Thermobifida halotolerans: one gene and its partner. The protein of the gene in region 2 interacts with the protein of the main gene of each other region in a pairwise test. Links are inferred from orthologs where the notes say so. Each region holds a gene or a part of one and is shown on either strand. Other genes may lie near its edges.

Evidence for each region.
Region 1: the proteins of NI17_RS05375 (region 2) and rsfS interact in binary tests that used the Escherichia coli proteins (3 or more experiments, as listed by UniProt). The link is inferred for Thermobifida halotolerans from one-to-one orthologs.

The regions. Positions count from the first base shown.
Region 1 is NZ_CP063196.1:3,021,646-3,024,833, reverse strand. What follows is about bases 1-2,680. They hold rsfS (ribosome silencing factor), read left to right. Parts: upstream 1-979; coding sequence 980-1,381; downstream 1,382-2,680. Other genes in these bases: NI17_RS13550 (histidine phosphatase family protein), read left to right, coding at 1,426-2,052; nadD (nicotinate-nucleotide adenylyltransferase), read left to right, coding at 294-953; NI17_RS13565 (M48 family metallopeptidase), read right to left, coding at 1-132. Also shown: NI17_RS13540 (5-formyltetrahydrofolate cyclo-ligase), read right to left, coding at 2,809-3,188. UniProt on the Escherichia coli protein: Functions as a ribosomal silencing factor. Interacts with ribosomal protein uL14 (rplN), blocking formation of intersubunit bridge B8.
Region 2 is NZ_CP063196.1:1,211,635-1,215,649, forward strand. The notes cover bases 528-3,526. They hold NI17_RS05375 (ATP-binding protein), read left to right. Parts: upstream 528-1,479; coding sequence 1,480-2,574; downstream 2,575-3,526. Other genes in these bases: NI17_RS05370 (DUF5691 domain-containing protein), read left to right, coding at 528-1,483; NI17_RS05380 (DUF5682 family protein), read left to right, coding at 2,574-3,526. Outside these bases: more of NI17_RS05370, read left to right, coding at 1-527; more of NI17_RS05380, read left to right, coding at 3,527-4,015.

The DNA of each region.
Region 1 (3,188 bases), 1.8 Mb from region 2 along the record:
GCGCTTGAACACGTCGTCGAAACCGCGCAGCGACCGCAACGCGACCAGTGCGCCGCGGTCCGCCGGGTGCTCGTAGGCGCGGGAGGAGATGTCGCGGAGTCGGATGCGGGCCCGGTCAGGAGTAGTCGACATGTCTGCATGCTATGCGTGACCATTCCGTAAATCCACGTTTCCGGCAGACGCGACATGACGTGTCCTTGCGCGGGGCTGCCCGAAGGAGGCGGAGCGCGGCCGACTAGTCTCGACGACGACCGGACAGCCCCGACCGCGGGGACGAGACGAGAGCGTTGACCGTGCCAGAGGAGACGACGACCACGCAGGGGAGGGCGCCGCGGCGCCCCGCGCCGCCGCGCCGGATCGGCATCATGGGCGGCACCTTCGATCCCATCCACCACGGACACCTGGTGGCCGGCAGCGAGGTCGCCCACCTGTTCGGCCTCGACGAGGTCATCTTCGTGCCCGCGGGGCACCCCTGGCAGAAGCAGCGGACGGGAAGCCGGGTCACCCCGGCCGAACACCGCTACCTGATGACCGTGATCGCCACCGCGGAGAACCCCCAGTTCCGGGTGAGCCGGATCGAGATCGACCGGGACGGACCCACCTACACCATCGACACGCTGCGCCAGATGCGCCAACAGTACGGTCCCGACGTGGAGCTGTTCTTCATCACCGGAGCGGACGCTCTGGGCGCTATTCTGAGCTGGCACAACGCCGACGAGCTCTTCGAGCTCGCGCATTTCGTAGGCTGTAACCGGCCGGGGCACCAGCTCGCCGACCCCGGTCTGCCCGAGGGCAGGGTCTCCCTCGTGGAGATCCCCGCCCTGGCCATCTCCTCGACCGAGTGTCGGGAGCGTGTCCGCAAGGGCGAGCCCATCTGGTACCTGGTACCCGATGGCATTGTCCGCTACATCAACAAGACCGGGCTCTACCTCGATGATCAGGAGGCGGGGTAGCAGCCCACGAGAGGCAGCTGGCACCTGTGACCGCCACGGACCGGACCGTTGAACTCGTCAACATCGCCGCCGCCGCGGCGGCCGACAAACTCGCGAGGGACATCGTCGCCTACGACGTCAGCGACCAACTCGTCATCACCGACGCCTTCGTCCTGTGCTCCGCGCCCAACGACCGCCAGGTCAGGTCGATCGTCGACGAGGTCGAGGAGCGCATGCGCCAGGTGGGCGCCAAACCGGTGCGCCGCGAGGGCGAACGTGACGGCCGCTGGGTGCTGCTGGACTACGTCGATCTCGTCGTGCACGTCCAGCACGAGGAGGAGCGCGGCTTCTACGGCCTGGAGCGGCTGTGGAAGGACTGTCCGGAGATCGCCCTGCCGGAGGGGGCCCGGGGAGTCGGTCGCGAGGCGAACGACGACGCCGGTTCCTGAGCCGCTACCCCATCCGCCGCCCTTCCCCGGACAGGAGTGACCCTGTGACCGAGACCCGTCGTGTGATCTGCTGGCGCCACGGACAGACCGACTGGAACGTCGAGAACCGCTTCCAGGGACAGCTTGACATCCCCCTGAACAAGACGGGTATCGCCCAGGCCGAGCGGGCCGCCCAACTCCTCGCCCTGCTGCGCCCCGACGCGATCATCGCCTCCGACCTGCAACGAGCCTCCGACACCGCGCACGCCCTGGCCCGGCTCACCGGACTGACCGTGACCCACGACCCGGCGCTGCGCGAGCGCTTCGGCGGTCCGTGGGAGGGGCTGTCCCGCGCCGAGATCGCCGCGGGCTGGCCCGAGCAGCTGCCCACCATGGACATCCCCGGCGGCGAGGACATGCCCACCGTCGGGGCGCGGGTGGCCGAGGCCGTCCAGCGCGGCCTGGAGAAGGTGCCCGAGGGCGGCACACTGGTCGTCGCCAGCCACGGCGCGGCCCTGCGCGCCGGCATCCACACCATGCTCGGCCTGCCCCAGGACCAGTTGGAGGCCCTGGGGTCGCTGAGCAACTGCTCCTGGTCCGTGCTCGGCCCCCGCCGCCTCGGCGGCTGGCGCCTGCTGGAGCACAACGCGGGAACCCTCCCCGAGGACAAGGTGCTGGGCGACGACCGTTGACCGTTTCGACTAACGCGCGGAATTCCGCTATCGTTCTGGGAGTCGGCGGGCAGCGCCCGCAGGCTCCACAGGGGGCTATGGCGCAGTTGGTAGCGCGCTTCCATGGCATGGAAGAGGTCTGGGGTTCGAATCCCCATAGCTCCACCACAACCGGCTTACTAGAACCCCTGGTCCGCTGGGCCAAGGCCGGCTCTAGCAGGTCGGTCAGACAGAGATCATCAGCGGGTGCCCCGCTCTCGTTTACGAGGGTGGGGCACGTTGCTATCTGGCGTGACGTAGCCCGGCCTCGACCTCCCCTTGTGCCGCTGGAGCGCTCAGGGAGCCTGCCAGCCTGCCGGAGTAGACCTTGACTGCATCGCGTCCTGAGATGTCCGTCAGAGCGTCGAAGGGTTCCTTCAGCTCACCCTCGACCACCTTAAGCCGTCGATCATGAATTTGCTGACGAGAGCCTTGTTGAGGATGCTGCGTACCGTCTCGTTACCCGCTGCGTACATCTGGGCAGGGTTGTCCAGCAGGTCGAGTGCCTTGCGGAACGTGTTTGCGCCCGTGTCGAGCGGGTTGCTGGTAGCGGTCAGGCTGCGCTCGATGTCGCGCCGCTCGGTGCGGACGGCTGCGATCTTCCCCCTGAGCTTGTCCTAGCAAGCCTTCCTCGGCTGCCAGGTCGGCAGTTAGCTCCCTTTCTTGTCGAGCGCTTCGAGGCGTCGGTTGAACTGGTCGCGAATGTCGTCGCTCAGGCCGGTGTCGTCTTGCACGGCTTCATCGACTATCGCGCGGACTTCGGCCCGCAGCGCTTCGGGAAGATGAATCTTTACCTCGTAGTACCGAACGATGGCTTCTTCCATCTTTTCGATCTGGACGTACGGATTTTGAGGCGCGAGCCGCCAGTACCGGAATCGCCGCGATCTTCTCTTGCCCCAGGTGTTCCCAGATCAGCCCTGCTGGGCGGCGTGGCGGGTTGCACTCGATGACCTCATCGGGGGTGACGATCAAGTCCACACTGAAGTCGTGCTCGGTCTCGGAAAGGTCGTCGTCAATGACTTGCAAGGAGTGCACGGTGGTCACGATGGTGGTTTGTGGCCCGATCAAGCCTGCTTCTTGCAGCAGTGCAACCTCGATGTCGGAGTACCCCGCGCCCT
Region 2 (4,015 bases):
GACAGACACCGGTCCCTGGCACGACCTCGTGTCGACGGCGCTGGTGGGTACCGCCCGGCGCGCCGTGCCGCACACGCCCGGACTGCCCGAGGCGGCCGGCGACGACCCCGCGGCGGTCCTGCTCGACCGCGCGGCCCTGGCCGCCGTGCAGCGCCGCGCGGGCCACGTCCCCCGCCGGGTCGCCCCGCCGCCCGCGGCCCCGGCCGAGACCGCGCCCCACCTCCGCGCCGCGGCCGTCACCCGACTGAACTCCATCCTCACCGGCCCCCACCGCGACCTGCTCGCCGAATGGCTGGACCTCGCCGTCGCCACCGGCCGCCGCCTGCCGCCGGAACTGCTGCCCGCCCTGCTCGACCGCGGCCGCCACGAGACCGCGCTGCGCCCGGCCCTCGCCCGCCTCGGCGGCGAACGGGCCCGGTGGCTGGCCCGCCACAACCCCGCCTGGGCCTACCTCGACGACGCCGTCGAGACCGCCTTCGACCCCGAGGAGTGGAAGACCGGCACGGCCGGGCAGCGCCGCGCCCAACTGGCCGCGCTGCGCCGCACCGACCCCGCCGCGGCCCGCGACCTGCTCGCCGAGACGTGGCCGAACGAGCGGGCCGAGCAGCGGCTGCGACTCCTGGAGACCTTCCGGACCGGTCTGTCGCGCGAGGACGAGCCGTTCCTCGACACGGCGCTGGACGACCGCGCCTCCAGGGTGCGCGCCCTGGCCGCGACCCTGCTGGCGCAACTGCCCGACAGCGCCCACAGCCGCCGCCTCGCCGCGCACGCCGTCCGCCTGCTCCGCCGTCCCCGCCCCCGCCGGCCGGTCGAGATCACCCTGCCCGACCTCGCCGACACCGACCTCGCCGCGGCGCTCGGCGTCAGCCCCACCGACACCGCCGACCCCAAGGGTGACAAGCGCCGCGAACGCCTGTGGGCCCTGGTCTCCCACACGCCCCTGGAGACCTGGATCGGCCACCTCGGCGACACCCCGGTCGACGTCGTGGCCGCGACCGGGGACTGGGACCTGTGCTGCGCCCTGGCCAACGCCGCCGTGCTGCAACGCGACCGCGCATGGGCCCGGGCGCTCCTCACCCCCATGATGACCCGGCTCGTCAACCACCAGAACCCGCGGGCCAGCCGGGCGTCCGCGCTGCTGGCCCTGCTGGACGCCGAGGAGCAGTGCGCCTGGGTGCTGCGCTGGAGCGGCTCCCGGCCGACCGCGCAGCGGCTCCTCCCGCTCCTCGAACAGCTCGACTGCCGGTGGAGCGCGGATCTCGCCGCGACGGTGACCGAGGTGATCCTCGACCCGGAACGGACCACCATGTCGCTGCTGACGCGACTGTGCCACCACGCCGCCACCAGACTCGACCCCGCCCTGCACCGGCGCTTCGCCGAAGCCGCCGACCACCACCGCGACGACGACAACAACCAGGCCACCGTGGCCGACCTCGCGGGAACCCTGAAATTCCGCGACGACATGCGCAAGGAGCTGATGTGAGCACCCAGACCCCCGCCGTGCTGCGCCCGCACGCCGAGCAGGCCTACGCCGACGAACTCGCCGCCCTCGCCAAGGCCGACGACCGCCCCCGCCCGCCCGGCTGGAAACTGTCGCCCTGGGCCGTCACCCAGTACGTCCTCGGCACCACCCTCGACGACGGCACCGAGATCACCCCCAAGTACGTCGGCGCGCGCCGCGTGGTCGAGGTCGCCGTCGCCACCCTGGCCACCGACCGCGCCCTGCTGCTGCTCGGCGTGCCCGGCACCGCCAAGACCTGGCTGTCCGAACACCTCGCCGCCGCCGTCGCCGGAGACTCCACACTGCTGGTCCAGGGCACGGCGGGCACCGCCGAGGAGGCCGTGCGCTACGGCTGGAACTACGCCCGGCTGCTCGCCGAGGGCCCCTCGGAGCAGGCGCTGGTGCCCAGCCCGGTCATGACCGCCATGTCCGAGGGGCGCCTGGCCCGCGTCGAGGAGCTCACCCGCATCCCCTCCGACGTGCAGGACGCGCTGATCACCATCCTGTCGGAGAAGACCCTGCCGGTGCCCGAGCTCGGCATCGAGGTGCAGGCCCGGCGCGGCTTCAACATCATCGCCACCGCCAACGACCGCGACCGCGGCGTCAACGACCTGTCCAGCGCGCTGCGCCGCCGCTTCAACACCGTCGTGCTGCCGGTCCCGCAGACCGCCGACGACGAGGTCGAGATCGTCACCCGCCGCGTCGCCCAACTGGGCCGCAACCTCGACCTGCCCGAGGTGCCCGCCGGACTCACCGAGATCCGCCGGGTCGTCACCGTCTTCCGGGAACTGCGCAACGGCGTCACCGAGGACGGCCGCACCAAGGTCAAGTCCCCCAGCGGCACCCTCAGCACCGCCGAGGCGATCTCCGTCATCACCAACGGCATCGCCCTGGCCGCGCACTTCGGCGACGGCGTGCTGCGCCCCGGCGACGTCGCCGCCGGGATCAGCGGCGCGGTCGTGCAGGACCCGGTCTCCGACGGCGTGGTGTGGCGCGAGTACCTGGAGACCGTGGTGCGCGAACGCGACGACTGGGACGACTTCTACCGCGCCTGCCGGGAGGCGAGCCGCTGATGCCCAAGGTCGACACCGAACGCGTCCACGTCCTGGGCGTCCGCCACCACGGCCCCGGGTCGGCGCGCGCGGTCCGCGCGGAACTGGAGCGGCTGCGCCCCGACGCCGTGCTGATCGAGGGTCCCCCCGAGGCCGACGCGCTCACCGGGCTCGTCAACGGCCTGGAACCGCCGGTCGCGCTGCTCGCCTACGACCAGTCCGACCCGGCCCGCGCCGCGTTCTGGCCGTTCGCCGCCTTCTCCCCGGAGTGGCAGGCGCTGCGCCACGCCGCCGACCACGGCGCCGAGGTGCGTTTCTGCGACCTTCCGGCCGCCCACACCCTGGCCGGGGAGCAGGAGGCCCCCGAAGGGGAGCAGACGCGCGCCCGCGTCGACCCGCTCGGCGTGCTCGCCGAGGCCGCGGGCTACGACGACCCCGAACGCTGGTGGGACGACGTCGTGGAGCAGCGCGACGCCGACGGCCCGTCCCCGTTCCCCGCCATCGCCGAGGCGATGGCGGCGGTGCGCGCCGAACTCGCCCCCGAACCCGAGACCGAGCGCGAGGCCCGCCGCGAGGCGCACATGCGCCAGGTGCTGCGCGCCACCCTGCGCGCCGGACACCGGAAGGTGGCCGTGGTGTGCGGCGCCTGGCACGTGCCCGCCCTGCTGGACCTGCCCAGCGCCGCCTCCGACTCCCGCCTGCTGCGCGGCCTGCCCAAGACGAAGGTCGCCGCCACCTGGATTCCGTGGACGCACGGACGGCTCGCGGCCTCGGGCGGCTACCGCGCCGGGGTGCGCTCACCCGGCTGGTACCACCACCTGTTCACCGTGCCCGACCGGCCCGTGGAGCGGTGGCTGACCGAGGCGGCGCGGCGGCTGCGGGACAAGGACCAGCCGGTGTCGTCCTCCCACGTCATCGAGGCGGTGCGGCTGTGCGGGGGACTGGCCGCCCTGCGCGGCCGCCCCCTGGCGGGACTGGAGGAGATCGCCGAGGCCACCTCGGCGGTGCTGTGCGAGGGGTCGCAGGCGCGCGCCCGGCTCGTGCACGACGCCATGGCCCTGGGCGAGCGGCTCGGCGCGGTCCCGCCCACCACGCCCACGGTCCCGCTGCAACGCGACCTCGCCGCCCGGCAGAAGCGACTGCGCCTCAAACCCGAGGCGCTCGACCGGGACCTCACCCTCGACCTGCGCAGGGAACTCGACCGGGAACGCAGCGCCCTGCTGCACCGGCTGCGGCTGCTCGGCGTGCAATGGGGGCGGCCCCGCCACGACACCGTCCGCTCGCGCGGCACGTTCCGCGAGACCTGGACCCTGCGCTGGGAGCCCGAGGCCGACCTCGCGGTCATCGAGGCCAGCCGGTGGGGCACCACCGTCGCCGCGGCGACCGCGGCGCGCGTGCACGCCGACGCCGCCGACGCCGACCTGCCCACACTGACCCGGCTCATCGAGGACTGCCTGCTCGC